Regions from separate parts of the Streptomyces sp. NPDC057099 genome, predicted to be linked through region 2. Evidence: riboswitches for the same ligand, from Rfam matches in the RefSeq annotation. Region 2 holds a riboswitch; the other holds the start of a gene.
The links. Region 2 has a riboswitch for glycine ahead of gcvP (aminomethyl-transferring glycine dehydrogenase). Riboswitches for the same ligand answer to the same signal wherever they lie in the genome.
Positions count from the first base shown of each region.

Region 1: linked by a shared signal. The riboswitch ahead of gcvT (glycine cleavage system aminomethyltransferase GcvT) and the one ahead of gcvP (aminomethyl-transferring glycine dehydrogenase) in region 2 are both predicted to bind glycine.

Region 1 is NZ_JBHUTX010000046.1:45,514-61,163, reverse strand. It holds gene ACFT4A_RS34895 (enhanced serine sensitivity protein SseB) at 31-819, opposite strand; gene ACFT4A_RS34890 (AAA family ATPase) at 1,288-1,956, opposite strand; glycine riboswitch at 2,139-2,240, shown strand; glycine riboswitch at 2,242-2,369, shown strand; gene gcvT (glycine cleavage system aminomethyltransferase GcvT) at 2,408-3,529, shown strand; gene gcvH (glycine cleavage system protein GcvH) at 3,665-4,042, shown strand; gene glyA (serine hydroxymethyltransferase) at 4,057-5,319, shown strand; gene ACFT4A_RS34870 (L-serine ammonia-lyase) at 5,436-6,803, shown strand; gene ACFT4A_RS34865 (GMC family oxidoreductase) at 6,873-8,453, opposite strand; gene ACFT4A_RS34860 (GMC oxidoreductase) at 8,626-10,209, shown strand; gene ACFT4A_RS34855 (PucR family transcriptional regulator) at 10,237-11,844, opposite strand; gene hisD (histidinol dehydrogenase) at 11,972-13,297, shown strand; gene ACFT4A_RS34845 (APC family permease) at 13,393-15,003, shown strand; gene ACFT4A_RS34840 (ThuA domain-containing protein) at 15,000-15,650, shown strand, end outside.
Region 2 is NZ_JBHUTX010000001.1:6,301-21,950, forward strand. It holds gene ACFT4A_RS00035 (FHA domain-containing protein) at 1-422, shown strand, start outside; gene ACFT4A_RS00040 (MerR family transcriptional regulator) at 476-1,216, shown strand; gene ACFT4A_RS00045 (bifunctional nuclease family protein) at 1,302-1,775, shown strand; gene ACFT4A_RS00050 (MerR family transcriptional regulator) at 2,090-2,773, shown strand; partial or broken gene ACFT4A_RS00055 (DNA polymerase IV) at 2,908-4,413, shown strand; gene ACFT4A_RS00060 (PRC-barrel domain-containing protein) at 4,332-4,706, opposite strand; glycine riboswitch at 4,820-4,915, shown strand; gene gcvP (aminomethyl-transferring glycine dehydrogenase) at 5,092-7,980, shown strand; gene ACFT4A_RS00070 (molybdopterin-binding protein) at 8,048-8,467, opposite strand; partial or broken gene ACFT4A_RS00075 (DUF1707 domain-containing protein) at 8,544-8,678, shown strand; gene ACFT4A_RS00080 (amino acid transporter) at 8,888-10,867, opposite strand; gene ACFT4A_RS00085 (extracellular solute-binding protein) at 11,312-12,604, shown strand; gene ACFT4A_RS00090 (carbohydrate ABC transporter permease) at 12,611-13,615, shown strand; gene ACFT4A_RS00095 (carbohydrate ABC transporter permease) at 13,612-14,445, shown strand; gene ACFT4A_RS00100 (endo-1,4-beta-xylanase) at 14,499-15,563, shown strand.

The DNA of each region.
Region 1 (15,650 bases), on a different contig from region 2:
TCACAGCCCCGCGCCCCTGAGGTGTCTGACCTACCGCTGGAAGAAGGGCCGGACCCGGTCCCTCATCCAGTTGCCCACCGGGTCCTCCGCCACGTCCAGGAGCACCAGGTTGACGGGCCAGGGGGCCGGGGACCGGGTGACCGCGCGGGTGAGGGCGTCCAGCGGGAGGGCGCGCAGGTCGCCTTCCCACTGGGAGAGTTCGACGCCGACGAACATCACGGGGTCGGCGGTCTCGATCGCGGCGAGGCAGCGGCGGGCGGTGACGACGACGCCGATCGCCTCGAACTCGGCGGAGGCGGCGGCGAGGAAGTCCACCGGGTCGTCCTGCCAGTCGGGCTCGAAGAGGCGGACCCGGCCGCCGCTCGCGGGGCCGTCCAGCGGGGTCCGGCCGGCCCGGCACAGCTCGGCCACGGCCGGCGGCGGGAGCGGGATGCCGACGACGCCGCCCGGGTTGATGGCCATCCCCGCGTGCGGGGGCAGACCGCGGGCGAACTCCACGGCGGGCGCGATGGTGTACGACATGTGCGAGCCGACGACCTGGCGGAACTGCTCCTCGGAGCTGAACACCGGCACGTACGCCTGGCCGTCGATCTCGATGCCGGGGAGATCGAGGGGGCCGCTCTGCGGGCCGCCGCCGCTGGGCAGCGGGATCCACACGAAGCTCCGGCCGAGCACCTCGACGATCCGCCCGCCGGCCGAGGGACCGGCACCGAGGGAGGCCGAGAGCACCTCCTCCAGCTCGTTGCCGGGCCATCCGCCGTGCGGGTGGGTCTGCGTCTGCGCCGGGAAGTCCGCGGAGAAGTCCGCCGGGAAGTCCATCTGCCTACCGCCTGCCTGAAACCACTGCTGTGGCTCAAAGGCTAGCGGCTCGGGAACACCGAACGGCCACCCCGTGAACCCCCGGCCCGCGGACAACCCCCGGGCCGGGCCCCCTGCCCCACGAACACGGCTCACGGGCAACGTCCGCCCGACCCGTGAACACCGGCTCACCGGCCGGGGACAGGCGGGCCTGTGAACACCGGCTCACGGGTCGGGGACAGTCGGCCTGTGAACACCGGATCACCGACCGCAGACGACCGGACCCGGGAACACCCGCCCACCGGCCGCAAACAACCTGCCCCGGAACACCCGCCACCGGCCACGGACAGCCGGGCCCAGGAACACCGGATGACCGGCCGGGGACTGCCGACCTGTGAACACCGGCCCACGGACAGGCCGAACCCGGGGACACCCGGCACCGGTCGCAAGCAGCCGAGCCCGGGAACACCCACCCTCCGGCCTGGGCGGTCAGCCCACGAAGCCGATGCGGTGGAGGGTGTTCGCCGCGTCGCGGTCGGCGAGGATCGCTGAGCCGCAGCCGGTGGGGAGTTCGCCGCGTTCGACCTCGTGGAGCAGGCGGGTGGTGGCGGCGCGGTGGCGCAGGAAGGCGTAGCGCGAGACGCCTCGGCCGCGGTCGCGCTGGCCGGCCAGGGCCTGCTCGGGGGTGACGTCGAGCATCAGCAGGTGGAGCGTGCCACCCCGGCGGCGGGCCTCGCGGGCCAGCCAGCGGCGGACCCACGCCTGCGTGCCGCAGTCGTGCACGACGACGGCCTCGCCGCCGCGCAGGGCGCGGCGCAGCCCGGCGTAGTGGGCGAGGCGGACGAGCGGGCGGTAGACCGCGTACGGCAGGGCGCGCGGCATCCGGCGCTCCCAGTGGTCGCGGGTGTCCTGGGAGTCGATGCGCCGGCCCGGCACGGTGCGCCGCATCAGCGTGGACTTGCCGCTGCCGGGCAGGCCCGTGACCACGACGATGTCGCGGGGGCCGAACAGCAGCGCGTGCGGGCCGCGGCCGGCGCGCTCGCGCAGATCGCGGACGACCGGCACCGGCTGCGGGCCGCAGGCCGCACGCGCCGGAGCGGTCGGCTGCTCGGGCAGCGCGATGCCCGACGTCGTGGCGTACGCGGTGGTCCTGTTCACCGTGATCGTCCTCCCCTGGGGCCAGGTACGGAGTCCCATGCCCGCCGAGTGTAAAGAGAAGGTAATGCCCGATGTCTCTGGTTTTAGTCCTCTTCCTGCAACAGGCCTGCTACAGGGTGGTCCCCCTGCCACCCCGCGACAATGCGTGCAATGATGTGCCCGCCAACTGCATACCGGCCGTTTGAATCCGCGCGGGAGAGTCCCCAGCACCGTTTCACCACTGGGGCGCCGAAGGAGCAAGTCCCTCCCTTGAATCTCTCAGGCCCCGTTACCGCGCGGGCGAGGCACATCTGAAAAGCGGGCCGCACCCTTCTCCGGAGTCCGGGGAAACGGCGTGGCCCCACCCAAGGTGCAAGCCGTTGACCTGCGTGGTCATGGCGAACCTCTCAGGTTCCGATGACAGATGGGGAGGAACGACCTCGCCCGTCATGCCTTTGGGAGACGACGACCGATGAGCAGTACAGGAGAACTCCGCCACACCGCGCTCGATGCCCTGCATCGTTCGCTCGGCGCGACGATGACCGACTTCGCCGGCTGGGACATGCCCCTGCGCTACGGCTCCGAGCGTGACGAGCACAACGCGGTGCGCACGAAGGCCGGGCTGTTCGACCTCTCCCACATGGGGGAGATCACCGTCACCGGGCCGGGGGCCGCCGCCCTCCTCGACCACGCGCTGGTCGGCAACATCGGCGGGGTCAAGCCCGGCCGCGCCCGCTACACCATGATCTGCCAGGCCGACGGCGGCATCCTCGACGACCTGATCGTCTACCGGCTGGCCGAGCAGGAGTACATGGTCGTCGCCAACGCCTCCAACGCCCAGGTGGTCCTGGACGCGCTGGTGGAACGTTCCGCCGGCTTCGACGCCGAGGTGCGCGACGACCGGGACGCCTACGCGCTGCTCGCCGTACAGGGCCCGCAGTCCCCGGGGATCCTGAAGTCCCTGACCGACGCCGACCTCGACGGCCTGAAGTACTACGCCGGTCTGCCCGGCACGGTCGCGGGCGTCCCTGCCCTCATCGCCCGCACCGGGTACACCGGCGAGGACGGCTTCGAGCTGTTCGTGAAGCCGGAGCACGCCGTCGAGCTGTGGCAGGCCCTGACCAAGGCGGGCGAGGCCGCCGGCCTGGTCGCGTGCGGGCTGTCCTGCCGCGACACGCTGCGCCTGGAGGCGGGCATGCCGCTGTACGGGCACGAGCTCAGCACCTCCCTGACGCCCTTCGACGCCGGGCTCGGCCGGGTGGTGAAGTTCGAGAAGGAGGGCGACTTCGTCGGCCGCGAGGCCCTGACCGAGGCCGCCGCGCGCGCCGAGCAGAACCCGCCGCGCGTCCTGGTCGGCCTCGTCGCCGAGGGCCGTAGGGTCCCGCGCGCCGGGTACCCGGTCGTCACGGGCGGCGAGGTGATCGGCGAGGTCACCTCCGGCGCCCCCTCCCCCACGCTCGGCAAGCCCATCGCGATGGCGTACGTCGACCCCGCGCACGCGGCTCCCGGCACCTCCGGTGTGGCCGTCGACATCCGGGGCAGTCACGAGCCGTACGAGGTCGTGGCGCTGCCGTTCTACAAGCGCCAGAAGTAGAGACTGGCCGAGCGCCAGAAGCAGACACCGGCCGCGGGCCGCCACAGCGGTCCCGGGCCGTCTCACCCCCGCTCACCAGCGGTCCCCTTCACAAGCACTCATCAGCACTCCCGCGCGTACAGGAGAATTCAGGCCATGAGCAACCCCAAAGAGCTGCGGTACAGCAAGGAGCACGAGTGGCTGTCGGGCGCCGAGGACGGCGTCTCGACGATCGGCATCACGGAGCACGCGGCGAACGCGCTCGGCGACGTCGTCTTCGTCCAGCTCCCGGAGGTCGGTGCCGCCCTGTCCGCGGGCGAGACCTGCGGCGAGCTGGAGTCGACCAAGTCCGTCTCCGACCTCTACTCCCCGGTCTCCGGTGAGGTCACCGAGGTCAACGAGGACGTGGTGAACGACCCGTCGCTGGTGAACTCGGCCCCCTTCGAGGGCGGCTGGCTGTTCAAGGTGCGCGTCACGGACGAGCCGGGCGACCTGCTCTCCGCCGACGAGTACGCCGCCTTCTCCGCCGGCTGAGAGGTCGTAGCCGTATGTCCGTCCTGAACACGTCCCTGCACGAGTTCGACCCGGCCGTCGCCGCCGCGGTCGACGCCGAGCTGCACCGGCAGCAGTCCACGCTCGAGATGATCGCCTCGGAGAACTTCGCCCCGGTCGCGGTCATGGAGGCGCAGGGCTCGGTCCTGACCAACAAGTACGCCGAGGGCTACCCGGGCCGTCGCTACTACGGCGGCTGCGAGCACGTCGACGTGGTCGAGCAGATCGCGATCGACCGCGTCAAGGAGCTGTTCGGCGCCGAGCACGCCAACGTCCAGCCGCACTCCGGTGCCCAGGCCAACGCCGCCGCGATGTTCGCGCTGCTCAAGCCGGGCGACACCATCATGGGTCTGAACCTCGCGCACGGCGGGCACCTGACCCACGGCATGAAGATCAACTTCTCCGGCAAGCTCTACGACGTCGTCGCCTACCACGTCGGCGACGACGGCCGGGTCGACATGGCCGAGGTGGAGCGGCTGGCGAAGGAGTCCCGGCCGAAGCTGATCGTCGCGGGCTGGTCGGCCTACCCCCGGCAGCTGGACTTCGCCGAGTTCCGCCGGATCGCGGACGAGGTCGGCGCGTACCTGATGGTCGACATGGCGCACTTCGCCGGGCTGGTGGCGGCGGGGCTGCACCCGAACCCCGTTCCGCACGCGCACGTGGTGACCACGACCACCCACAAGACGCTGGGCGGCCCGCGCGGCGGTGTGATCCTCTCCACGGCCGAACTCGCCAAGAAGATCAACTCCGCTGTCTTCCCCGGTCAGCAGGGCGGTCCGCTGGAGCACGTGATCGCGGCCAAGGCGGTCTCCTTCAAGGTCGCGGCCTCCGAGGACTTCAAGGAGCGCCAGCGCCGTACGCTGGAGGGTGCCCGCATCCTGGCCGAGCGTCTGGTGAAGGACGACGTCCGGGCCGTGGGCGTGGACGTCCTGTCCGGCGGCACGGACGTACACCTGGTCCTGGTCGACCTGCGCCACTCGGAGCTGGACGGACAGCAGGCCGAGGACCGCCTCCACGAGGTGGGCATCACGGTCAACCGCAACGCCATCCCGAACGACCCGCGCCCGCCGATGGTGACGTCCGGTCTGCGGATCGGCACGCCGGCCCTGGCGACCCGGGGCTTCGAGGCCGAGGACTTCGCGGAGGTCGCGGACGTCATCGCCGAGACGCTCAAGCCGTCCTACGACACGGACGCGCTCAAGGCCCGGGTGAAGGCCCTGGCCGACCGGCACCCGCTGTACCCGGGCCTGAACAAGTAGCTCCCGCACAAGCAGCACCTGCACAAGTAGCGAAGAAACCTTTCAGGGCGCCGTGCCCGCCACAAGCGGTCGCGGCGCCCGGCCCCACCGCACCACCCCCGTAGTCAGGAGTTCCCGTGGCCATCTCGGTCTTCGACCTGTTCTCGATCGGCATCGGCCCGTCCAGCTCCCACACGGTCGGCCCCATGCGCGCGGCCGGCCTGTTCGCCCGGCGGCTGCGCAACGAGGAGCTGCTGGAGTCGGTCGGATCGGTCCGTGCCGAGCTGTACGGCTCGCTCGGCGCCACCGGCCACGGCCACGGCACGCCCAAGGCGGTCCTGCTCGGACTGGAGGGCGAGTCGCCGCGCACGGTCGACGTGGAGAAGGCCGACGCCCGGGTGGACGCGATCAGGACCGACGGCCGGCTGAATCTGCTGGGCGAGCACGAGATCGCGTTCTCCTTCGACGACGACATGGTCCTGCACCGCCGCAAGGCCCTGCCGTACCACGCGAACGGCATGACCCTGTGGGCGTACGACGCCTCGGGCGCGGAGCTGCTGACGAAGACGTACTACTCGGTCGGCGGCGGGTTCGTCGTCGACGAGGACGCGGTCGGCGCGGACCGCATCAAACTCGACGACACCGCGCTGAAGTACCCCTTCCGCACGGGCGACGAGCTGCTGCGCATGGCCGAGGAGACGGGCCTGTCCATCTCGGCGCTGATGCTGGAGAACGAGCGCGCCTGGCGCACCGAGGAGGAGATCCGCGAGGGCCTGCTGGAGATCTGGCAGGTGATGCGGGACTGCGTGGCACGCGGGCTGTCGCAGGAGGGCATCCTGCCCGGCGGCCTCAAGGTCCGCAGGCGCGCCGCGAACACCGCGCGCAAGCTGCGCTCCGAGGGCGACCCGAAGGCCCTCGCCATGGAGTGGATCACCCTCTACGCGATGGCGGTCAACGAGGAGAACGCGGCCGGCGGCCGGGTCGTCACCGCCCCCACCAACGGCGCCGCCGGCATCATCCCCGCGGTCCTGCATTACTACGTCAACTTCGTGCCCGGCGCCGACGAGGAGGGCGTGGTCCGCTTCCTGCTCGCCGCCGGCGCGATCGGCATGCTGTTCAAGGAGAACGCCTCCATCTCCGGCGCCGAGGTCGGCTGCCAGGGCGAGGTCGGCTCCGCCTGCTCGATGGCCGCGGGCGCCCTGGCCGAGGTCCTCGGCGGCTCCCCTGAGCAGGTCGAGAACGCCGCCGAGATCGGCATGGAACACAACCTGGGCCTCACCTGCGACCCGGTCGGCGGGCTGGTCCAGATCCCGTGCATCGAACGCAACGGCATGGCCGCGGTCAAGGCCGTCACCGCCGCCCGTATGGCCATGCGCGGCGACGGCTCCCACAAGGTGTCCCTCGACAAGGTCATCAAGACGATGAAGGACACCGGCGCGGACATGTCGGTGAAGTACAAGGAGACGGCCCGGGGCGGGCTGGCGGTGAACATCATCGAGTGCTGAGGAAGCAGGCCCTGCCCGGCGCGTTCTCGTCGTCCGGCGCCGCCAGGGCCTTCCTCACCCGAAAGGGGTTCAACCCGCCGACGTCCGGATGAACTCGGCGGCCCTCTCCCCGATCATGATGGCGGGAGCGTTCGTGTTCCCGGTGACGAGGGTCGGCATGATCGACGTGTCCGCCACGCGGACGTTCTCGAGCCCGCGCACGCGGAGTTCGTGGTCGACGACCTTGCCCATCATGCAGGTGCCCGACGGGTGGTAGAAGGAGAACGACTGCGTGCGGATGAAGTCGTCGATGTCCTGGTCGCTGTCCGACAGCGGGGCGAGTCCGGCTTCGGCGGCACCGCGCAGGTCCGACTGCAGCAGGGACGTCAGCCGCTGCTCACGGGCGATGCGCATGCACAGCCGGACGCCCTCGCGCAGCCGCCGCCGGTCGTCGGGGTCGTCGAGGTAGTTGTGGAAGATGCGCGGCTTGGCGTACGGGTGGGAGTGCCGCAGCCGCACCGAGCCGCGGCTCGCGGGCCGTGCGACGTAGGGCCCGAACGACATTCCCGGCTCCAGCGGCGCGGCAAGGCCTTCGTCACGGACGATGCCCAGCGCGGCGTGGACCTGGATGTCCGGGGCAGGAAGGTCGTCGCTGGAGCTGAAGAAGCCGCCGGTCTCGTTCCACGCCATCGGGCCGGTGCCCTGCCGGCGCAGGAGCTGCTCCTCCGCGGAGGTGTCCGGTCCCAGGAGCGGCTCGGTGTCGCTGAAGAAGCTGATGAAGCACCCGGTGTGGTCCTGCATGTTCCTGCCGACGTCCGGCAGGTCGTGCCGGGGGGTGATCCCTCCCGCGGTCAGTTCGTCGGCCGGCCCGACGCCGGACTGGAGGAGCAGGTGGGGCGAGTTGTAGGCCCCCAGGGACAGCACGATCTCACGGTCGACGCGGATCGTCCGGACGGTTCCGAGGTGGTCGACCTCCAGGCCGGTGGCCCGCGAGCCGTCGAAGCTCAGGCGCAGAGCGGTCGTCGAGGGAAGCACGGTGAGGTTCGCACGGCCCGCGGCCGGCTCCAGGAACGCGATCGCGCTGCTGCACCGCAGGCCGTTCCGCTGCGTGACCTGGTGGTAGCCCACGCCCTCCTGCTCGGCTCCGTTGAAGTCCGAGTTGTACTTGTGGCCCGCGTCCTGAGCCGCCTCGACCCATGCCGTCAGCAGGGGGTGGACGGAGTTGGGGTTGCTGACGGTGAGGGGGCCGCCGACGCCGTGGAAGTCGTCGGCTCCGCGCTCGTTGTCCTCGGACTTCTTGAAGAAGGGCAGGACGTCGTCGTACCCCCAGCCCGGGTTGCCGAGCCGCTCCCAGGTGTCGTAGTCGTAGCGGTGACCGCGGACGTACAGCATCGTGTTCATCGAGCTGGTGCCGCCGATCGCCCGGCCGCGGGGCAGGTAGGCACGGCGCCCGCCGAGCTGCGGCTCGGGTTCCGTCTCGAAGTCCCAGTCGAACGCCGTCTTGAGCTGCTGCGAGAACAGGGCGGGGATCTCGAAGAGGCGGCCCCTGGCCGGCGGCCCCGCTTCGATCAGCGCGACCGTGACATCAGGATCCTCGGACAGCCGGGCCGCCAGCGCACAGCCGGCCGAGCCGGCACCGACGACGATGTAGTCATACGTTTCCGTGTTCATTTCGCCTCCCTGGAACTGGTTCCTGGAGAGGCTAGAGACGCCGGGCATGCTCAGCCCATGCACGACGTGAGCAACTCAGGCGGCTGTCATTACCCATTCCGTGCATGTGCTGAATCCGTGCCGCTGCTTACGCTCTCTTGGAACCACCGCGGCAAGGAGGGGAATCCCACTCATGTCCGACCCGGTCCGTCAGGATTACACGCCCCCGGAGCTCCGGCCCGAGGCCCTCGTTTCAGTCGGTACGGCCGAAGAGATCAGCACCGATGTCCTGATCATCGGCTCCGGCATGGGCGGGTCCTCGCTGACCTGGGCGCTGAAGGACTCCGGTCTCGACGTGCTCGTCGCCGAACGCGGCCATTTCCTGCCCCGTGAACCGGAGAACTCGCAGCCGGCCGAGATGTATATCAAGGGCCGGTACAAGAACGCCGGCCATTGGTACGACGGCAGCACCGGCAAGCCGTTCGCGCCGGGTGTGTATTACTGGGTGGGCGGAAACACCCGTTTCTACGGAGCCATGCTGCCCCGTTTCCGGCGCAGTGACTTCACCGAGGTGGAACACCACGAGGGCGTCTCGCGTGCCTGGCCTTTCGATTACGACGACCTGGAGCCCTTCTACACCGTCATGGAGCATCTGCTCCAGGTGCACGGGCAGACCGGCGAGGACCCGACCGAGCCGCCCCGCTCCAAGCCCTACCCGTACCCCGCGCTCCAGCACGAACCGGAGATCGAGCGGTTCTCCCGGTCGCTGCGCAGGCAGGGCCTGCACCCGTTCCACACGCCGAACGCGCTGAACATCAGCACGCAGGCCGATCGCGCCGCCGTGACGACCGCCGACGGCTGTCCGGACGAGACGGGCATGAAGTCGGACGCCGAGAACCGGCTCCTGCTCCCCGCGCTGCGCGACGGCGTGAAGATCCTCACGGGTGCGGAGATCACCCGTCTGATCACCTCGCCCGACGGGCGCAAGGTCGTCGCCGCCGAGGCACGGCACGCGGGCCGTACCGTCCGGATCAACGCCAAGACCTTCGCCCTCGCCGGAGGCGCCGTCAACTCGACCGCGCTGCTGCTGCGTTCGGCCGACGACGCGCACCCTGAGGGTCTCGCCAACTCCTCAGGGCTGCTGGGCCGCAACTACATGGTCCACAACAGCACGTTCTTCGTCGGGGTCAACCCCCTGCGGACCAACCCCACGCAGTGGCAGAAGACCCTCGGTCTGAACGACTTCTACGAAGCGGGACCAGGGACGCGCTTCCCGCTCGGGAACCTCCAGATGCTGGGCAAGCTACAGGCCCCCATGCTCAAGCCCGCCCGTCCGTGGGCACCGACGTGGGCCCTGAAGTTCATGGCGGCCAGGAGCCTCGACATCTACCTGACGACCGAGGACCTCCCGTCCCGGAACAACCGGGTGCGCGTGGACGGCGACCGCATCCTCATCGACTGGACGCCGACCAACCTCGCGCCCCACCACGAACTCGTACGCCGGGTGACCCGGGCGGTCCGCAAGTCCGGCTATCCGCTGATCTTCACCCAGCGCATGGGGATCGAGACCAACTCCCACATGTGCGGAACGGCCGTGGCGGGTCACGACCCGGCGCAGAGCGTGCTGGACCCCCTGTGCCGCAGCCATGACGTCGAGAACCTCTGGGTGACCGACTCGTCGTTCTTCCCGTCCTCCGCGGCGCTCAACCCGGCCCTGACGATCGGGGCGAACGCCCTGCGCATCGCCCCGTCCCTCGCCCGGGCGACGAAGGGCTGACGCCGTAGCGGCCTGACCCGCCGCAGGTCAGGTCCGCCGCAGCGTCGGCTTGCGCAGCAGATCGTGTCCGCGCACGGCCAGTTGCAGCCGCTGCTGGTTGCTGACCTGGGTGAGGTCGAGCCCGAGGATCTCGGAGAGTTTGTCGAGGCGGTGGTAGAGGGTGCGTCGCTGGATGAAGAGTTCCTCCGCCGCCCGCGCCTTGTTGCCACCGCAGTCGAGGAACGAGCGCAGGGTGGGCAGCAGAGGGTTCTTCGCCAGTGCGTCGTGCTCGAGGAGCGGACCGAGTTCGTCCTCGACGTAACGCCTGAGCTCGGGCCCCTCGGAGAGGGCGACGAGAAGGCGCAGAGCCCCCAGATCGTCGAAGTGACGCACTTCCGTGGTCGAGGCCGCCGCGGCGACGGACGCCGCGCTGCGGCTCTGGCGCAGCGCCAGCGGAAGCACCGCCGGCTCCACGATGCGGCTGATGCCACCCCGTACCCCGTGATCGGCCAGCAGGGTCCGCACACGGCCGGCGTCGGCGCGGGTGGGCAGTCCCACGACCGCCACGTCGAAGTCACCGGTGTCGCCCACGACGGCGGGCCAGCCGGCCTCCTCCAGAAGGCGGGCGAGGATGTGGTCCTTGACGGGCTCCTCGTCCCCCGCCCATGCCGTGACGACGATCAGGTCCCGCCCGCGCAGGTCCTGGCCGAGCGCCAGGCTGAGCGTCACGAACCGCTCTCCCGTGACGTCGCCGAGGAGCAGCCGGTTGAGCAGCGCCGTCTGGCGCTGGGACGCGCGGGCGCCGCTCTCCCGCTCGCTCAGCAGCGAGATCGCCACGGCCGCGGCGGCCCGCTCCAGCGTGCGCAGTTCGGGCGGGCTCGGCTGCCTTCCACCGTGCAGAAGGTGCAGCCACCCCCATGACTCGCCCCGGAGCACCACGGGTTGGCGAGCGCACGGCGCGACCTCGCGGAACGACGCCGCCGAGGCGGTCGGGACCTCGGGACGCTGCGCCGCCAGCGAGGTGTGGCGTTCGTGGATCGCCCGGGAGTGCGCGCTCCACTCGTCCACGATCCGGTCGGCCTCCGGCGTCGCGCCTCCGTACGCCAGCATCTGATGGGCGACGTCCTCCAGCACCACGGGGTGCCCGGTGCGACGGGCCAGTTCTCTGACCACTCCGACGTAGTCCTCGTCCGCCAGGAGCAGGTCCATGAACGCCTGGCTGGTGGCCTCCTCGGCGATGAGCTGCTTGACGCGCATCCCGACCAGGACCTCGTGGACCTGGGCCGATGTCTCGACGAAGGGAATCTCGTCGGTGAGTCCCACCAGGGGCAGGCCGACCGCCTCCGCCTCCTCGATCACGGCCTCGGGCATGGAGTCGAACATGCGCCCGGCCAGTTCGACGACGAGTACGGCCGCGTGGGCGTCCGCGAGCCGCCGGATGAAGGCACGCTGCTCGAGCTCCGTCGCGCCCATGCCGAGGCCGGCCGTCAGCAGCATCTCCTGACCCGTGAGAAAGCGATGGATGTCCGGGATCTCCCCGGTGTGCACCCAGCGCACAGGACGGTCCAGATTCCTCTCCCCGGCGTACACACGCACGGCCGTGCGCGTGAACACCTCAAGCTCCAGTACGGCGCGAACAGTCAGAACTTGAGCCATGATCCACGACCTCGGTGTGTGCAGAACCCCCGGTCAATATTGCACACACTGTGCCTGTCGTCCCACGCCCCGTTTGCCCAGACTTCAGGGCAAGCCCGCAGGCACGACCCCGTGCAAGGAGTGCAGAGTGTCAGCACAACACAAGACCATCAAGGCTCCTGTCGCCGTGAAGACGTCGCGGACCAGCCGTCCGGAAATCGTCGAAACCGTCGCGGACGTGATCGCCGACGTACGTGCCAACGGCGACGCCGCCGTGCGCCGCTGGTCGCAGAAGTTCGACGACTGGAGCCCGGAGTCCTACCGTCTCGGTCCGGACCAGATCGCCTCGGTCGTCTCCTCCGTCCCCGAGACGGTCCTCGACGACCTGCGGTTCGTCCAGAAGCAGGTCCGCGGCTTCGCCCAGGCGCAGCGGGATTCCCTCACCGACTTCGAGGTGGAGACGCTGCCCGGCGTCTACCTGGGGCAGCGCAACATCCCCGTCGGCGCGGCCGGCGCCTACGTGCCCGGCGGCCGCTACCCCCTCACCGCGTCGGCCCACATGACCGTCCTGACGGCCAAGGTCGCGGGGGTCGGACGGGTCGCCGCGACGACTCCGCCGGACCGGGGTGCTCCGCCGCCCGTCAGTATCGCCGCGATGCATCTGGCCGGCGCCGACGAGATCTACGTGATGGGCGGTGTCCAGGCCGTGGCCGCCCTGGCGCTGGGCACCGAGACGATCGACGCGGTCGACATGCTCGCCGGCCCCGGCAACGCCTACGTGGCGGAGGCCAAGCGCCAGCTCTTCGGCGAGGTCGGGATCGACCTCTTCGCCGGACCGACGGAGGTACTGATCGTCGCGGACGGCACCGCGGACCCGTTCGTGGTGGCGACGGACCTGCTGTCCCAGGCCGAGCACGGACCCGACTCCCCGACGGTTCTCATCACGACGTCCGAGGAGGTGGGCAGGCAGACCATCGCCTGGGTGGACAAGCTGCTGCCCGACCTGCCCACCGGAGACATCGCCGGGCGCGCCTGGCGCGACCACGGCGAGGTGATCGTGGTCCCCACCCTGGACGCCGCCTACGAACTCGCCGACGAGTACGCCAGCGAGCACGTCCAGATCCTCACCGCCGAGCCCCGCGAGGCGCTGCACCGGATGCGCAACTACGGTGCCCTGTTCCTCGGGGACAAGACGTGCGTCGCCTACGGCGACAAGGTCATCGGCACCAACCACGTGCTGCCCACCCTGGGAGCGGCCCGCTACACCGGCGGCCTCTGGGTCGGCAAGTACCTCAAGACCATGACCTATCAGGAGATCAGGGACTCCGGGTCCAGTGCCCGGCTCGGCGAGATCTGTGGCAGGGCCTCGCGCATCGAGAACTTCGAGGGACACGCGCGCTCGGGAGACGTCCGCGCCGCGCGCTTCGGATCGGCCCGGCTGGACTGGACCGACCACACCTTCGAGCAGAGCTGAACCGCGATGACCGATCGCGACTTATGCCGGACCGCATACGCAGCACGGCAGCCGTTCGACAAGGAGCACTTCCCCCTCGACCCACGGAGATCGTCATGTCAGCTACGGACAACGAGGCGCACGCGGCGCCCACATCCACCCCCGTCGGCCCCTCGGGCGGGGCCGCGACCCCCGTCTCATCGGCCGAGGACGCGGAACTGCTCGCCGCACTGGGTTATGAGCAGAAGTTCGACCGCAAGGTCAGCCTGTGGGGCAACTTCGCCCTGGGCTTCGTGTACCTCTCGCCCCTGGTGGGCGTCGTGGCCCTCTTCGCGGTCGGTCTGGCGACCGCCGGCGGACCGTCCATCTTCTGGATCGGCATCGTCGGGGCCGGGCAGTTCCTGGTCGCGCTGGTCTTCGGGGAGGTCGTCTCGCAGTTCCCGCTCGCGGGCGGGCTCTACCAATGGGTCAGAAGGCTCTGGAACGGGCGCTATGCCTGGTTCAACGCGTGGACCTACATCTGTTGCATCACCATCGGCATCACCAGCACCGCACTGTTCAGCTCGGACTTCGTCGCCAGCCTCTTCGCCGGAACCGCCGACGCGCCCGGCATCAGCTCCACGCCCTCTCAGCGCCTGTGGATCGCGATCGGCGTCACCGCCGTCTGCCTGATCTGCAACTGCTTCGGCACCAGGACTCTGGCGCTGATCTCGAAGATCGGGCTCGCCGCGGAACTGATCGGCATCGTTCTCGTGGGCTTCTACCTGCTGATCTTCGAACGGCACAACTCCATCTCGATCTTCTTCGAGACCAGCAGCTCCACCCACGACAACTACGTCATGGCCTTCATCGCGGCCTCGCTCGTCGGGCTCTTCCTCTTCTACGGCTTCGAGGCGTGCGGCGAGATCGCCGAGGAGGTTCCCAACCCCTCCCGCAGCATCCCGCGGGCCATGCAGCTGACCGTGGCCGTCGGTGGAGTGGCCGCGCTTCTCGCGTTCGTCGGGTACGCGCTCGCGGCTCCGGACCTCGCCTCGATCCTCTCGGGCAAGGACACCAACCCGATCCCCTCGATCCTGCAGAACTCGCTCGGCATCGTGGGCACGAAGGCGGTGCTCGCGGTCATCATCACGTCCTTCATCGCGGGTGTGATGAGCCAGCAGGCCGCCGCGAGCCGGATCGTCTTCTCCTTCGCCCGTGACGACATGTTCCCGGGCTCCCGTGTCTTCTCGAAGATCTCCCGCAAGCACCGCGTCCCCATGAACGCGCTGCTGGCCGTGAACGTCGTCCCGCTGCTGATCTTCGTGTTCGTCTACTACTCGCCCGACTCCCTCACCAAGATCGTGGCGTTCCAGGTGCTGGCCGGATACGCGGCGTTCATGATGGTCGTACTGGCCGCGCTGCGGATGCGCCTGAAGGGCTGGCGTCCCGCCGGAGCCTGGACCCTCGGCCGCTGGGGCTTCGTGGTCAACGTGGCGGCCCTGGTCTACGGCGTGCTCGGGATGGTTCTTCTCGCCTGGCCCACCGGCGACGCCGGAACCGCGTTCCTGGACCGGTGGATCGCACTCATCGGCTTCCTCGTCGTCTCGGCCGTGGGCCTGGTGTACCTGCTGACCGCGAAGCCGGAGCGCAAGTCCACCGCGCCGGAAGGTGACGCGATGGAGGTGGCCGAGATTCTGCGCAGCCGCGCCGCGGCCCTGTCCCGTACGACCGGAGGGAACACCGCATGACCCGCGTCCTGTATCTGTACGGAGGCTGGCCGGGGCACAAGCCCTACCAGGTGGCCGAGGAATGGGCCCTCCCCATTTTCAAGAACCTCGGGTTCGACGTCGCCGAGACCAACGACATCTTCGCGCTCGACGCCGACCTCACCGGCTACGACCTCATCGCGCTCAACTGGAACAACGCCCTGCTGTCCGAGGGGCTGACCGCCGCCCAGGAGTCGAACCTTCTGGGGGCGGTGGAAAGCGGCACCGGGATCGCCGCCTGGCACGGCGCGGCCGCCGCGTTCCGCACGAGCCTCAAGTACCACTGGCTGCTCGGCGGCAGCTTCCTCGAACACCCCGCCGGCGAAGGCGTGAAGTACCCCTACGAGGTCACCGTCACGGACACCGGCCACCCGATCACCGCCGGCGTGCGGGACTTCCGGGTGGCGTCGGAGCAGTACTACATGTCCGTCGACCCCAACAACCACGTCCTGGCCGAGTCCACCTTCACCGGCGAACACCTGCCGTGGCTGGAGGGAAAGACGATCCCCCAGGCCTGGACCCGGACCTGGGGACGGGGCCGCGTCTTCTACAGCGCGGTCGGACACGACCTCGACGACCTCCAGAACCCGGACGTCACCCGCCTGTGCACACAGGGTTTCGCCTGGGCC
Region 2 (15,650 bases):
CGACCTCCACGATCTCCATCTCCGGTCTCGAGGCCTACGACGCCGAGGCCACCGGCCAGACGCCTACGCCGACGCTGTCTCCCGAGGCGCAGGCGGCCGTGGACGCGCTGCCGCTGGGTTCCGCGCTCCTGGTCGTGCGCCGCGGGCCGAACTCGGGCAGCCGTTTCCTGCTGGACGGCGATCTGACCACGGCCGGCCGTCATCCGCAGAGCGACATCTTCCTGGACGACGTGACGGTCTCCCGGCGGCACGTGGAGTTCCGTCGCGGTCAGGACGGCTCGTTCACGGTGGCCGACGTGGGCAGCCTGAACGGCACGTACGTGAACCGCGAGCGGATCGACCAGGTCGCTGTCAGCAACGGCGACGAGGTGCAGATCGGCAAGTACCGGCTGGTCTTCTACGCCAGCCAGCGGGGCTACTGACCCGGACCGCCTCCGGGTGATCCCAGCGAAGGTCCGTCCGTCAGGGAAGGTCCATGCTTCATACACCGAGCGGCGGTGCCGGGCACGGCGCCGCCGCCACGGACAGTGGGCTGATGAGCATCGGCACGGTGCTGAACGTGCTGCGCGACGAGTTTCCCGAAGTCACCATCTCCAAGATCCGCTTCCTGGAGTCGGAGGGGCTCATCGAGCCACAGCGGACTCCCTCGGGGTATCGCAAGTTCAGTGCCCGCGACGTCGAGCGCCTCGGTCACGTCCTGCGGATGCAGCGGGACCACTATCTGCCCCTGAAGGTGATTCGCGAGCACCTGGAGGCCATGGAGCGCGGTGAGGCGGTCCCGCTGCCGACCGTGGGCCGTCAGCGTGACGGCGATTCCGCGCCCGAGCCCTTCGAGGGGCCGCCCACGGCTGCCAGGGTCGGGCGTGAGGAGCTGCTCGCCGCCGCCGGGGTGGACGAGGAGGAGCTCAAGGAGTGGGAGTCGTACGGGCTGGTCACTCCACTGGAGGACGGGGCGTACGAGGCCGAGGCGGTCACCGTGGCGGCGCTCGTCGCCGAGCTGGGGCGGTTCGGGATCGAGCCGCGGCACCTGCGGGTGATGAAGGCCGCCGCCGACCGCGAGGCCGGGCTCGTGGACCAGGTGGTGGCCCCGCTGAAGCGGCACCGGAACCCGCAGACCAGGGCTCATGCGGAGGCCCGTACCAAGGAGCTGGCGGGGCTCACGGTGAAGCTGCACGCCGCGCTGGTGCAGACGGCGCTCGGGGTGCGGCTGCCATGAGGCGGCCGGACACGTGGGGGCCGGATCAGGCGCCCGATCCCGGCCCGACTACCCAAACGTCCCGAGCACGGCCTAGGGTTGCTGTGTGAACGAGCTCGATGTCGTAGGTGTCCGGGTCGAAATGCCCTCCAACCAACCGATCGTGCTGCTGCGTGAAGTGGGAGGCGACCGTTACCTCCCCATCTGGATCGGGCCGGGTGAGGCGACGGCGATCGCCTTCGCCCAGCAGGGCATGGCTCCCGCGCGGCCGCTGACCCACGACCTGTTCAAGGACGTGCTGGAAGCCGTCGGTCAGGAGCTCACGGAAGTGCGTATCACGGACCTGCGTGAGGGCGTCTTCTACGCGGAGCTGGTCTTCGCCAGCGGCGTCGAGGTGAGCGCGCGCCCGTCCGACGCCATAGCGCTGGCCCTGCGCACCGGGACGCCGATCTACGGGAGTGACACGGTCCTCGACGACGCCGGCATCGCGATCCCGGACGAGCAGGAGGACGAGGTGGAGAAGTTCCGCGAGTTCCTCGACCAGATCTCCCCGGAGGACTTCGGCAGCAGCAGCCAGTGAGCTCCGGAGGCCGGTGAGTGCCGGCCGGGCGGGGAGCATGAGCGGTCGTGAGACGCGTGGGCGGCCCGGCGGACGATGAGTCCGCGGCAGGGCCGCCGCCGTATGTGTGAGGGGTGAATTGCCCGCATGTGCCGGTGGCCGGTGCGAGCGTCACACGGCCCGCGCCGAAGGCATTCGGCTAGCCTTTCCCCGCGGTGGGGCACGGGAAACCACTCTTAGGGTGATTATCACTCGGCGTGGCGAGTGTGGCGATCGTTGACGCACCCCGGGTGACTGCCTACCGTCGAGAAGGCAGGTCAAGGACGGAGGTCGGCGTGAGCAGCAGCGGCGACGGTACGGCTGGGGGCGGCCCCGAGCGCAGTCTCAGGGCGAGCGGTCCGTACGCTCCCCCCGGCTCTCGGCTCCTTTCGGGCGGGGGGTACCCCCAGCCCGACGGTGCGGCCGATCAAGCTCCGCAGCGACCGTCGGCGGTGCCGAGCAGCGGAGGGACGACGTCCATGGCGTCCGAGCAGATCGGCTATCGAGGCCCCACGGCCTGCGCGGCCGCCGGTATCACCTACCGGCAACTGGACTACTGGGCCCGCACCGGTCTCGTCGAGCCCAGCGTGCGCCCCGCCTACGGGTCCGGGACACAGCGGTTGTACAGCTTCCGGGACGTCGTCGTCCTGAAGATCGTCAAGCGGTTCCTCGACACCGGGGTGTCGCTGCAGAACATCCGCACGGCGGTCCAGCACCTCAGGGAACGCGGTTTCCGCGACCTGGAGCGGATGACGCTGATGAGTGACGGTGCGACGGTCTACGAGTGCACCTCGCCCGACGAGGTCCACGCCCTGCTCCAAGGGGGGCAGGGGGTCTTCGGAATCGCCGTGGGAGTGGTGTGGCGGGATGTCGAGGGCGCGCTGTCCCAGCTGCACGGGGAGCGGATCGACACCGGCGAGACCCTGGTCGGGCCCAACCCGGCGGACGAGCTGGCGCGGCGGCGGAACCGGGCCGTCTGACCCGTTGGACGGTGCGGTGCGCAGGCGGCCGCAGGAGGCGGGACGTTTCCGCACCGGGTTGTAAGCGCTGTCTCCCGGGGCGGCCGGGACGGTTCGGCACGGCGTTGTCAGTGGCGTAGGGCAGCATCGGAGTTGTGAGAACCGCGCCCACGATCCTGCATCTCGACATGGATGCCTTCTTCGCCTCGGTGGAGCAGGCGTCCAAGCCGAGCCTGCGCGGGAAGGCCGTGGTCGTGGGCGGGCTCGGGCCGCGGGGTGTGGTCGCGACCGCGTCGTACGAGGCCCGGGTGTTCGGGGTGCACTCGGCGCTGCCCATGGCGCAGGCCCGGCGGCTCGCGCCCAACGCCGCGTATCTCGTGCCGCGCTTCGGGTTCTACCGGGCGATCAGCGAGCGGGTGATGGAGCTGCTGGGGGCGCTGTCGCCGCTGGTGGAGCCGCTGAGCCTGGACGAGGCGTTCGTGGACCTGGAGGCCGGAGGGGCGGCCTGGGACGAGCGGTCGGCGAAGTTGGCCGGGGTGAAGCTGCGTGCGGACATCCGGGCCGTCACCGGGCTCACGGGGTCGGTGGGACTGGCCGCGTCCAAGATGCTCGCGAAGATCGCCTCTGAGCAGGCCAAGCCCGACGGGCTGGTCGTGATCGAGCCGGGGACGGAGCGGGCGATGCTGGGGCCGATGTCGGTGCGGACCCTGCCGGGGGTCGGGCCGGCGACGGGCGACCATCTGCGGCGGGCCGGGATCACCACGGTCGAGGAGATCGCCGAGGCGGGTGAGGACGAGCTGGTCAGGCTGCTGGGAAAGGCGCACGGACACGGGCTCTACGCCATGGCCCTGGCGCGGGACGACCGGCCCGTGGTGGCGGAGCGGGAAGCGAAGTCGGTGTCGGTCGAGGACACCTACGACGTGGACATCCACGACCGGCTGCGGGTCGGGCTGGAGGTGCAGCGGCTCGCCGACCGCTGCGTACAGCGGCTGCGCGGGGCCGGGCTGTCCGGGCGGACCATCGTGCTGAAGGTGCGGCGGTACGACTTCTCGACACGCACCCGGTCCGAGACGCTGCGCGGGCCGACGGACGATCCCGGGGTGATCCGTGAAGCGGCGGCCAGACTGCTGGACTCGGTCGACACCACGGGCGGCGTGCGGCTGCTCGGAGTGGGTGTCAGCGGGCTCGCCGACTACACGCAGGAGGACCTGTTCGCGCAGGCGGCCGGAGAGCGGGCGGTCGCGGAGGGCCCGGTCGAGGAGCACGCCGCGGCGCCGGTCGTCGAGGAGCGGCCCGCGCCGGCCGAGCGGCGGTGGCCCGCCGGGCACGATGTGAGGCATGCCGGGTTCGGGCACGGGTGGGTGCAGGGCAGCGGCCTGGGGCGGGTCACCGTACGGTTTGAGACGCCCGGCTCCGAGCCCGGGCGGGTGCGGACCTTCCGGGTCGACGATCCGGAGTTGGAGCCGGCGGATCCATTGCCGTTGGTGTTACGCGAGTCCGAGGGGGGCCATGGGCCGGATGGTGAATCCGGGGGTGTGGGGCTGCGCTCCGCCGCCCCCTAGGCGTCCGCCGGGGGCCTTCAGGCCGTCTCGTCCTTGCCGGCCAGTTTGCCGAACTCGTGGTCCTGGAGCGGGGGAGGGGCGGCCACGTCGAGGCCGTAGTGGTGGTAGAGCTGGAGTTCCTGCTCCGGGGAGAGGTGGCGGCCCACGCCGAAGTCGGGGGCGTCCCTGATCAGGGCGCGGTCGAAGGGCACATGGAGGGCACCGTCGATCAGCTCGCTGGGCTCGAGGGGGACGAAGGCGTCCCTGCTGAACAGGCCGGTCCGTATCGCCGCCCACTCCGGGACGCCGGTGGCGTCGTCGAGGTAGACCTCGTCGATCGTGCCGATCCTGGTTCCGTTGCGGTCGAACGCCTTGCGGCCGATCAGGTTGCGCGGATCGATATCGGTTCGCACGGGCCCTCCACATGGTCGCAACTCATCCGTAAACACAACAAAACGGCACAATCGAGGAGGCGGCCACTCGAAGGTTCGTGCGTTGACCGCGCTGGTAGGCTGACAACGGCTGCTGACCCCGTGCGGGAGAGTCCTCCAGACACCATCGGAGGCGCCGAAGGAGCAAATCCTCCCCGGAATCTCTCAGGCCCACGTACCGCACGGACGAGGTCACTCTGGAAAGCAGGGCGGATGTCACGGCTTCCGCCCTCACCGACGGTGAAAGCCGGAGGCCTTCGGGCGATCCGGTGAAGCTCTCAGGTTGACATGACAGAGGGGGAGGCCGTCCGGGTACCCGTGCCGTGGTGCCCCTCGAAGGTCGTGTCAGACCAGGAGGCCTCCGCATATGACCGCCCATCGCATTCCGCTCTCCGAGCTCGAAGAGGCAGTTCCCTTCGAGCAGCGCCACATCGGCCCCGACCATGAGGCGTGCGCCAAGATGCTCGCGCACGTCGGCTACGGCTCGCTGGACGAGCTGACGGCCGCCGCGGTCCCGGCCGTGATCAAGAGCGCCGAGGCACTGGACCTGCCGGGCGCCCGCAGCGAGGCCGAGGTGATCGCCGAGCTGCGCTCCCTCGCCGACCGCAACCAGGTCCTCGGCTCCATGATCGGGCTCGGCTACTACGGCACGTTCACGCCGCCGGTGATCATGCGCAACGTCATGGAGAATCCGTCCTGGTACACGGCCTACACGCCGTACCAGCCGGAGATCTCGCAGGGCCGGCTCGAGGCGCTGCTCAACTTCCAGACCATGGTCGCCGACCTGACCGGACTGCCGACCTCCGGCGCCTCCCTGCTCGACGAGGGCACCGCGGCGGCCGAGGCCATGGCGCTGTCGCGGCGTCTGGGCAAGAACAAGAAGGGCCTGTTCCTGGTCGACGCGGACACGCTGCCGCAGACCATCGCCGTGATCGAGACCCGGGCCGAGCCCACCGGTGTCGAGGTCGTCGTCGCCGATCTCAGTGACGGCATCCCCGCCGGGATCGCCGAGCGCGAGATCAACGGCGTGCTGATCCAGTACCCGGGCGCCTCCGGAGCCGTACGGGACATCAAGCCGGTCATCGACCAGGCGCACGGGCTCGGGGCGCTCGTCACCGTCGCCGCCGATCTGCTCGCGCTGACCCTGCTGAAGTCGCCCGGGGAGCTCGGCGCGGACATCGCGGTCGGTACGACGCAGCGGTTCGGCGTGCCGATGGGCTTCGGCGGACCGCACGCCGGTTACATGGCCGTCGGGGAGAAGATGGCGCGCAGCCTGCCCGGGCGGCTCGTCGGTGTGTCCGTGGACGCCGACGGGAACAAGGCCTACCGGCTGGCGTTGCAGACGCGTGAGCAGCACATCCGTCGTGAGAAGGCCACCAGCAACATCTGCACCGCGCAGGTGCTGCTCGCCGTCATGGCCGGCATGTACGCCGTCTACCACGGGCCGGAGGGCCTGAAGAGCATCGCGCGGCGCACCCACCGGTACGCCACTGTCCTCGCCGCCGGGCTCGCGAACGGCGGTGTCGAGGTCGTGCACGGGGCCTACTTCGACACCCTGACCGCGCGCGTCGAGGGCCGGGCCGCCGAGGTCGTGGCCACCGCCGCCGAGCGGAACGGCGTCAACCTGCGGCTCGTCGACGCCGACCACGTCTCGATCTCCTGCGACGAGACCACGACGCGGGCCCAGCTGCGTGCCGTTTGGGCCGCGTTCGGGGTCGAGGGTGTCGTCGAGGCGCTGGACGCCGCCACGGAGGACGGGCTTCCGGGTGCCCTGCTGCGGACCGACGAGTACATGACCCACCCCGTCTTCCACCAGTACCGCTCCGAGACCGCCATGCTGCGCTACCTGCGCCGGCTGGCCGACCGTGACTACGCGCTCGACCGGGGCATGATCCCGCTGGGCTCCTGCACCATGAAGCTCAACGCGACCACGGAGATGGAGCCGGTCACCTGGCCCGAGTTCGGGCAGCTGCACCCCTTCGCCCCCGCCGCGCAGGCCGAGGGCTACCTCACGCTCATCCACGAGCTGGAGGACCGTCTCGCCGAGGTCACCGGGTACGACAAGGTGTCCCTCCAGCCGAACGCCGGGTCGCAGGGCGAGCTGGCCGGTCTGCTCGCCGTACGCGGGTACCACCGTGCCAACGGGGACGAGCAGCGCACCGTGTGCCTGATCCCCTCGTCCGCGCACGGGACCAACGCCGCGAGCGCGGTGATGGCGGGCATGAAGGTCGTCGTCGTCAGGACCGCCGAGGACGGCGAGATCGACGTCGAGGACCTGCGGGCGAAGATCGAGCAGCACCGTGACGAGCTGGCGGTGCTGATGATCACGTACCCGTCCACCCACGGTGTGTTCGAGGAGCACGTCTCCGAGATCTGCGCCCAGGTGCACGAGGCGGGCGGGCAGGTCTACGTCGACGGGGCCAACCTCAACGCGCTCGTGGGTCTCGCCAAGCCGGGGCACTTCGGCGGGGACGTCTCGCACCTGAACCTGCACAAGACCTTCTGCATCCCGCACGGCGGTGGCGGGCCCGGCGTCGGCCCGGTGGCGGTGCGTGAGCACCTCGCGCCGTATCTGCCGAACCATCCGCTGCAGCCCGAGGCGGGCCCGGAGACCGGGGTCGGTCCCATCTCCGCGGCGCCGTGGGGCTCGGCCGGAATCCTGCCGATCTCGTGGGCGTACGTCCGGCTGATGGGCGGCGAGGGGCTGAAGCGGGCCACGCAGGTGGCCGTGCTCAGCGCCAACTACATCGCCAAGCGGCTGGAGCCGCACTACCCGGTGCTCTACACCGGCCCCGGCGGGCTCGTCGCGCACGAGTGCATCATCGACCTGCGGCCGCTGACCAAGGCGACCGGTGTGAGCGTCGACGATGTCGCCAAGCGGCTCATCGACTACGGCTTCCACGCGCCGACGATGTCGTTCCCGGTGGCCGGGACGCTGATGATCGAGCCGACCGAGTCGGAGGACCTGGCCGAGCTGGACCGGTTCTGCGAGGCGATGATCGCCATCCGCGCGGAGATCGAGAAGGTCGGCTCCGGTGCATGGCCCGCGGACGACAACCCCCTGCGGGGCGCCCCGCACACCGCCGGCGCGCTCGCCGGGGAGTGGGAGCACGCCTACAGCCGTGAGGAGGCCGTCTTCCCGGCCGGAGTCGCGGCCTCCGACAAGTACTGGCCGCCGGTGCGCCGCATCGACCAGGCTTTCGGCGACCGGAACCTGGTGTGCTCCTGCCCGCCGCTGGACGCGTACGAGGACTGACCGACCGACCGGTCAGAGGGAGGGGCTCCGCTGATGCGGGGCCCCTTCGCCGTGCAGGGGTTCCGCGTCACGCGACGGCGAGTGACACCTCGGTCGACTTGATCAGGGCGATGACCGGGGTTCCGGCCGACAGGCGGAGGTCGTCCGCGGCGTCCTTGGTGATCGCCGCCGTCAGTTCGCCGCCCTCGACGGTGATCCGGACGGAGGCCATCGCGTCGCCGGCCGTGATGCCCGTGACCGTGCCGGGGAGCCGGTTGCGGATGGACAGGCCGTCGACCGGGGCGGTGGCCAGCGCGACCTCCGTCGACTTCACCAGGGCGCGTACGACGGTGCCCGGGGTGAGGCCGAGATCCTCGGCGGCCTCGCGGGTGATCGCGGCGGTGAGGTCCTGGCCGCCGCTGAGGCGAACCCTGACCGTCGCCATGGCCTCGCCCGGCGTGACAGCGGTGACGGTGCCGGGGAGCTGGTTGCGGATGCTCAGGCTCATGGGTGCACGGTAGCCCGGCGAGGCCCTTATGCCGGGTATGCGTTCGTCTGCGTCGCCTCGACCACCGCCCGACGAGATGGCGGGAGAGTTCTCGCGTACCGGTGGACCGCCCGAGGTGAGGGCCTCGCATGCGGACCGGGACCGGGTGGTGGAGGTGCTGCGCGTCGCCGCGGGTGACGGGCGGCTGACCATGGAGGAGCTCGACGAGCGGCTGGAGGCCGCGCTGTCCGCCCGTACGGTCGGCGAGCCGGCCGTGCTCACGACGGATCTGCGGTCAAGGCGCGCCGCCGGGCGGGGGCGGCAGCCGGCGCGCCTGTCGTGCTGCGGGTGCGGATCACCGGTGAGATCAGCTTCGGGCAGGTCGTGGTGCGCCGGCCCCGGAGAGGCTTCGGCAGGAGAAGAACCGGCGGCTGAGGCCCGTCAGCCGACGTGCACCCGCGGCCGCCGCTTCCGGTCGCGTTCCGCCTCGCGCAGGACCTCGCGGGTCACCGGGGCGACCTCGCCCTGGCCGAACAGGAAGAAGCGCAGGAGGTTGGTGAAGGGTCCGCCCTCGGTCCACTCGAAGTAGATGTGCGGGGTGCAGCCGGTCAGGTCGCGGGCGTGCAGGAGCAGGGCGGCCAGCGCGTTGGGGACGGAGGAGGACTCCAGGGTCAGAACGCGGTAGCGGCCGTGGAGCACCTCGCCGCGTACGGTCAGGCTCGCCTCGAACTCCGACGGGTCGGTGACCGTCACTTCGACGAAGACGAAGTCCTCCTGCCCGGGCACGTCGTTGTCCTGCCGGATCTGCTCGATCTTGTCCCGGTACTCCGCGATGTCGCGCCGGTCGGGCTCGTTGGCGATGAACCGCATCCTGCGGCTGGCCATGTCCCGGACGAAGCGCTCCGCCATGCCGTCCAGCGACACGCTGGTCACGCGCAGTTCGAACGCCCGGGCCAGCCGCGACAACAGGGAGACCAGGATGATCCCGGCGATGAAACAGGCACCGATCTTCACGCCGTCCGGGCGCTCGATCACGTTGAGCACGGTCGTGTAGAGGAACACCGCCGAGATGACCGCGAAGCCGATGGTCCAGTTCCGCTGCCGGGCCTTGCGGGCGGCGATGGTCACCGCGATCGCGGCGGAGCTGATGAGGACCAGCACACCGGTGGCGTAGGCGCCGCCCTGCGCGTTGACGTCGGCGTCGAAGATCCAGGTGACCAGGAAGGCGATCAGGGTGAAGACGATGACCATCGGGCGTACGGCGCGGGCCCAGTGCGGGGCCATGCCGTAGCGGGGGAGGTAGCGCGGCATCAGGTTGAGCAGGCCGGCCATCGCGGAGGCGCCGGCGAACCACAGGATGGCGATCGTCGAGACGTCGTAGACGGTGCCGAAGGCGTTGCCCAGGTAGTCGTGTGCCAGATAGGCCAGGGCGCGTCCGTTGGCCTGGCCGCCCGCCTCGAACTCCTTCTCGGGGATGAGGAGGGTGGTGATGAAGCTGGTGGTGATCAGGAAGACGCTCATGATGAGAGCGGCCGTGGTGAGCAGCTTCTTCGTGTCCCGGATGCGGCCCTTCGGGTTCTCCTCCGTGTCGCCGTCGTCGCCCTTGACATGCGGCATCACGGCGACGCCGGTCTCGAATCCGGACAGGCCGAGGGCCAGCTTCGGGAAGACGAGCAGGGCGACGCCGATCATGACGAATACGTTGCTGTGCTGCGTGGTGAGGGCGCTGGACCAGTCGGTGACCACATGGCCGGCGGTGACCACGTGGTAGAGGCCGACGACCACCACGACCGCGTTCAGCGCGAGGTAGGCGCCCACCAGGGCGACGGCGACGCCGATGGCCTCCAGGAAGCCCTTGAGGAACACCGCGCCGAGCAGCGCGACCAGGATCAGGGTGATCAGCAGCTGCTTGTCGTGCAGGGCGCTGTTCAGGTGCGGGTTCTCCACCAGGTGGGTGGAGGCGTCGGCGGCGGACAGGGTGATGGTGATCAGGAAGTCGGTGGCGGCGAAGCCGAGCAGGGTGAGGACGAACAGCTTGCCCTGCCAGAAGGAGAGCAGCCGCTCCAGCATCGCGATCGAGCCCTCGCCGTGCGGGCTCTCCTCGGCCACCCGGCGGTAGACCGGCAGGGCGCCCGCCAGCGTGACGATCACCAGCACGATCGTCGCGATCGGGGAGAGCAGTCCGGCGGCGAGGGCCGCGATGCCGGGCTGGTAGCCGAGCGTGGAGAAGTAGTCGACGCCGGTCAGGCACATCACCCGCCACCAGGGCTGGCCCTTGTGCGGGGGCTCCGGTTCGGCGTGGGGTCCGGTGTGGCCGCCGCCCTTGCCCATGTCGGACAGGCCCTCCAGCATCCAGGCACGCAGGCGACTGGGCGGGGTGGGCTCCGTACGGCTCGGTGGCACGTGCTCAGTGGTGGCCATCGAAGGTGCTCCCGAGAGGCGGCGCAGGGTCATTTCGGCCATCACTGGACGGCCCGATCAGCGTAAGCGGAGCGTGATGTCGTGGCCCGAGGATGAGAGGGCTGAGGGCGTCAAGCTTCCGTTAAGACTCGGCGTCGGGCGTCCGCGGCCGGGGCGCCGGGGTGTGAAACGCGAGCTGAGGGCGGGTGGGGTGGCGGATGGGCGTCCCGTCCGTGCGTCGGTGCGGTGTCCGCGGCCGGACCGTGTCTGAACACCCTGTGTGATCGCAGGCCGAGTGGTCTCCGTAAGGTTCGTTCAGTATTCCGAATGTTTCGCCCAACCTCACACTCTTGCATCGGGGTGAGATTCGCCGTGCGCGAGGGGTTGTCACCCTTTGGCGACTGTCTCTAGGGTGCGGCAACGACGCAGCTTTCTGGAGTTAATCCGAAACTTTCGAGGAGCATGATGGGCGACCCGGCACTGTCCCGCCGCGGCTTTCTGGCGGCTTCCGCCGCGGCCGGTCTGGGGATGACGGCACTGGCCGCATGCGGCGGGGACTCGGACGGAGGGTCGTCGGGGACGACCACGATCGAGTGGTGGAACATCTCCACCACCGAGCCGACCAAGGGTGTCTGGGCTGCGCTCGCCCGCAAGTTTGAGGCGCAGAACCCCAAGGTCAAGATCAAGATCGTCCAGCTGGAGAACGACGCCTACAAGTCGAAGATGACGGCCCTGACCTCCTCCGGGAAGCTGCCCGACATCTTCCACACCTGGGGCGGCGGAGTCCTGAAGCAGCAGGTCGACGCCGGACTCGTCGAGGACCTCACGGACAGCACCAAGCCGTGGGGCGACGCCCTGCTCCCGGTCGCCAGAGAGCCGTACCTGATCGACGACAAGGTCTACGGCATCCCGTTCGACATCGGCATGATCGGCTTCTGGTACAACAAGGCGCTCTTCGAGAAGGCCGGCATCAGCGCGCCCCCGACCACGTGGACCGGCTTCCTCGACGCCGTACGGAAGCTGAAGTCCGCCAAGGTCACGCCCCTCGCCCTGGCCGGCAAGGAGAAGTGGCCCGGCATGTACTACTGGGCCTACCTCGCGATGCGCACGGCCGGCGCCGACGCGTTGCAGAAGGCCTATGTGGACAAGGACTTCACCGGCGCCCCCTTCGTCGAGGCGGGAGAGCACCTCGACGAACTCGTCGGTCTCCAGCCGTTCCAGAAGGGCTACCTCGGCGCCGCCTACTCCTCGCCCACCGGCCAGGCCGCCAGCGTCGGCAACGGCAAGGCCGCCATGGAGCTCATGGGGCAGTGGGCCCCCGTGGTGCAGGCCGACGCGGGCAAGGGTCTCGGCAAGGACCTCGGATTCTTCCCGTTCCCCGCGGTCGAGGGCGGCAAGGGCGCTCTCACCGAGGTGTTCGGCGGAGGCGGCGGTCACGCCCTGCGCCGGGGCGCCCCGCAGGCGGCCGTCGACTTCCTGAAGTTCTTCGCGTCCGAGGCCACCGACCTGGAACTGGTCAAGAAGACCGGTATCCTCCCCGTGGTCCCGGCGGCCGAGAACGCCATCGCCGACCCCAACATCAAGGCCGTACAGGAGCAGTTGAAGAAGGCCACCGGCTTCCAGCTCTACCTCGACCAGGCCTACGCGCCCGCCGTCGGCCAGGAGGTCAACGACAGCGTCGCCGCGCTCATCGCCGGTTCCAAGTCTCCCGAGCAGGTCGGCCAGTCGATCACCAGGACCGCGAAGGAAGAGCAGTAGCCGGCGATGACCTCCACGTTCCTGCCGGACGAACGGACCGGCCCCGACGCCGGCCTGCCGCCCCAGCCCCCGGCCGCGGACCGGGCCCGGAGCCGGGCCCGGCGACGCGCGCTGAACTGGCTGACCGCGACCGGCTTCCAGCTGCCCGCCCTGGTGCTGTTCATGGGGCTCGTGCTGCTGCCGATGCTGTTCGCCCTGTACGCCGCGTTCTTCCGCTGGGGCGGCTTCGGCATGCCCACCGACTACATCGGCGGCGAGAACTTCACCCGGCTCTTCCAGGACGAGGTCTTCCTGGGCGACCTGTGGCGCTGTCTCGTCCTCGTGGCGCTGTCGCTCGTCCTGCAGCTGCCGTTCGCACTCGGCATGGCCGTCCTGCTCAACCAGCGCATGCGCGGCCGGGCGGTGTACCGGATGCTGTTCTTCGCCCCGTACGTCCTGTCCGAGGCGATCACCGGGATCCTGTTCGGCATGATCTTCGCCCCGGACGACGGCTTCGCCGACCAGCTCCTCGGCAGGATCGGGCTGGAGGGACTCGGCGGGGAGTGGTTCGCCGACCCGTCCATGGTCATGGCGACCCTGTTCCTGGTCATGACCTGGAAGTACTTCGGCTTCCACATGATGCTGTACCTGGCCGGACTCCAGGCCGTCCCGAGGGAGCTGACCGAGGCGGCGCTCATCGACGGGGCCGGTCCCTGGCAGCGTTTCCGCAACGTGACGCTGCCGCTGCTCGCGCCCACCCTGCGCATCAGCGTCTTCCTGTCGGTCATCGGGTCCATCCAGCTCTTCGACCTGGTGTGGGTGACCACCGCGGGCGGTCCCGACCACCACTCCGAGACCATGGCCGTGACCATGTTCCAGTACGGCTTCAAGCGCTACCAGGTCGGCTACGCCAGCGCGATCAGCGTGGTCATGTTCGGCATCAGTCTCGTCTTCGCCCTCACCTACCAGCGGTTCGTGCTCCGGCGCGATCTGGAGGGGGCCACCACGACCATGCGGGGTGACGGAAAATGACATCTCGTCAGAAGAGTGGCCGGAGCCTTCCGCTGCACCTCGTCCTGATCGCCGTCGGCGCGTTCATGGCCGTCCCTCTGCTCTACGCCGTGCTCTCCGGCTTCAAGTCCACCGACGAGCTGTCACGTAACCCGGTCGGTCTGCCCGAGTCGTGGGTGACCTCCAACTACACCCAGATCCTCGGCTCGGGGGACTTCTGGCGGCTGATCGGCAACAGCACGCTGATCGCGGTGGGCACGACCGTCCTGGTCGTCGCGGTCTCGGCCCTGTCGGCCTTCTCCTTCGCGCGGTTCGCCTTCCGCGGCCGGGAGGTGCTGTTCACGCTGTTCACGATGGGGCTGATGTTCCCGTTCGCGGTGGCGGCCCTGCCGCTGTTCCTGCTGCTGCGCTCCCTGGGGCTGCTGGACAACCCCCTCGGTGTGATCCTCCCGCAGGCGGCCTTCGGACTGCCGATGACCATCATCATCCTGCGGGGCTTCTTCCGGCAGATCCCCGGTGAGCTGGAGGAGGCGGCCACGCTCGACGGGTGCAGCTCGTTCGGCTTCTTCTGGCGGGTGCTGCTGCCCATGGCGCGGCCCGCGCTCGGCACGGTCTCGGTGCTGGCCGTCGTCACCAGCTGGAACAACTTCTTCCTGCCGCTGCTGGTGTTCACCGACGCGCAGTGGTGGACGCTGCCGATCGGGGTGCAGCAGTTCCAGGGGCAGTACTCCGCGGAGTACGCCAAGGTCTTCGCCTATCTGGTGCTGGCCATGGTCCCCGCACTCGCCTTCTACTCGGTCGCCGAGCGGCAGCTCGTCGGCGGCCTCACCGCGGGCGCCACGAAGGGCTGACGCGCGCCGCGCGTACGGCTCACCCATCCGTTTCGACGTCGAGGAGTCGCACCATGCGCAGAACCGCCATACGGCTCAGACTGGCTGGGGCGCTGACCGCCGCGCTGGTGGCCGGATCCATCGCCGCCGGCCCGGCGGCACAGGCCGGCGAGGAGCACGGCAAGGAACCCACCCTCGCCGATCTCGCCCAGCGGCACGGCCGCTACTTCGGGAGCGCGACAGACAATCCCGAGCTCGTCGACGCGCCGTACAAGGCCCTGCTCGGCAGCGAGTTCGACCAGATCACGCCCGGCAACGGCATGAAGTGGTACGCGACCGAGCCGCAGCAGGGCGTGTTCGACTTCTCCAAGGGCGACGAGATCGTGAACCTCGCCCGTGCCAACCGGCAGAAGGTGCGCGGCCACACCCTGGTCTGGCACAGCCAGTTGCCCGGGTGGCTCACGGGTCGGGAGTGGACGGCGCCGGAGCTGAGGGCCGTGCTGAAGAAGCATGTCCAGGCGGAGGTACGGCACTACCGGGGCAAGGTGTTCGCCTGGGACGTCGTCAACGAGGCGTTCAACGAGGACGGTACGTACCGGGAGTCGGTCTTCTACAAGACGCTCGGGCCCGGGTACATCGCCGACGCGCTGCGCTGGGCGCATCAGGCCGATCCGCGCGTGAAGCTGTATCTCAACGACTACAACATCGAGGGGATCGGCCCGAAGAGCGACGCGTACTACAAGCTGGCCAAGGAGCTGAAGGCCGACGGCGTCCCCCTGCACGGCATCGGCCTCCAGGCCCACCTCGCCCTCCAGTACGGCTATCCCACCACCCTGGAGGACAACCTCCGCCGCTTCTCCCGGCTCGGCCTCGACACCTCGCTCACCGAGGTCGACGTACGGATGATCCTGCCGGCGACGGAGGAGAAGCTGGCCCAGCAGGCCGAGTGGTACCGGGATCTGACGGAGGCGTGCCTGGCGGTACGCCGGTGCGTCGGTGTCACCCTCTGGGACTACACGGACAAGTACTCCTGGATCCCGGCGTTCTTCCCGGGCCAGGGCGCGGCCCTTCCATGGGACGAACAGCTCAAGCCGAAGCCGGCGTACTTCGCGCTGCGTGAGGCGCTTGGGGGGAGGTAGCGGGGGTGGGTGGCGCCCTGCTGTTGAGGGGGTTGGCGGGGCGCCAACCGGGATGGGCGGGGTGGGGCGGCCCGCGGCAGGTGTACG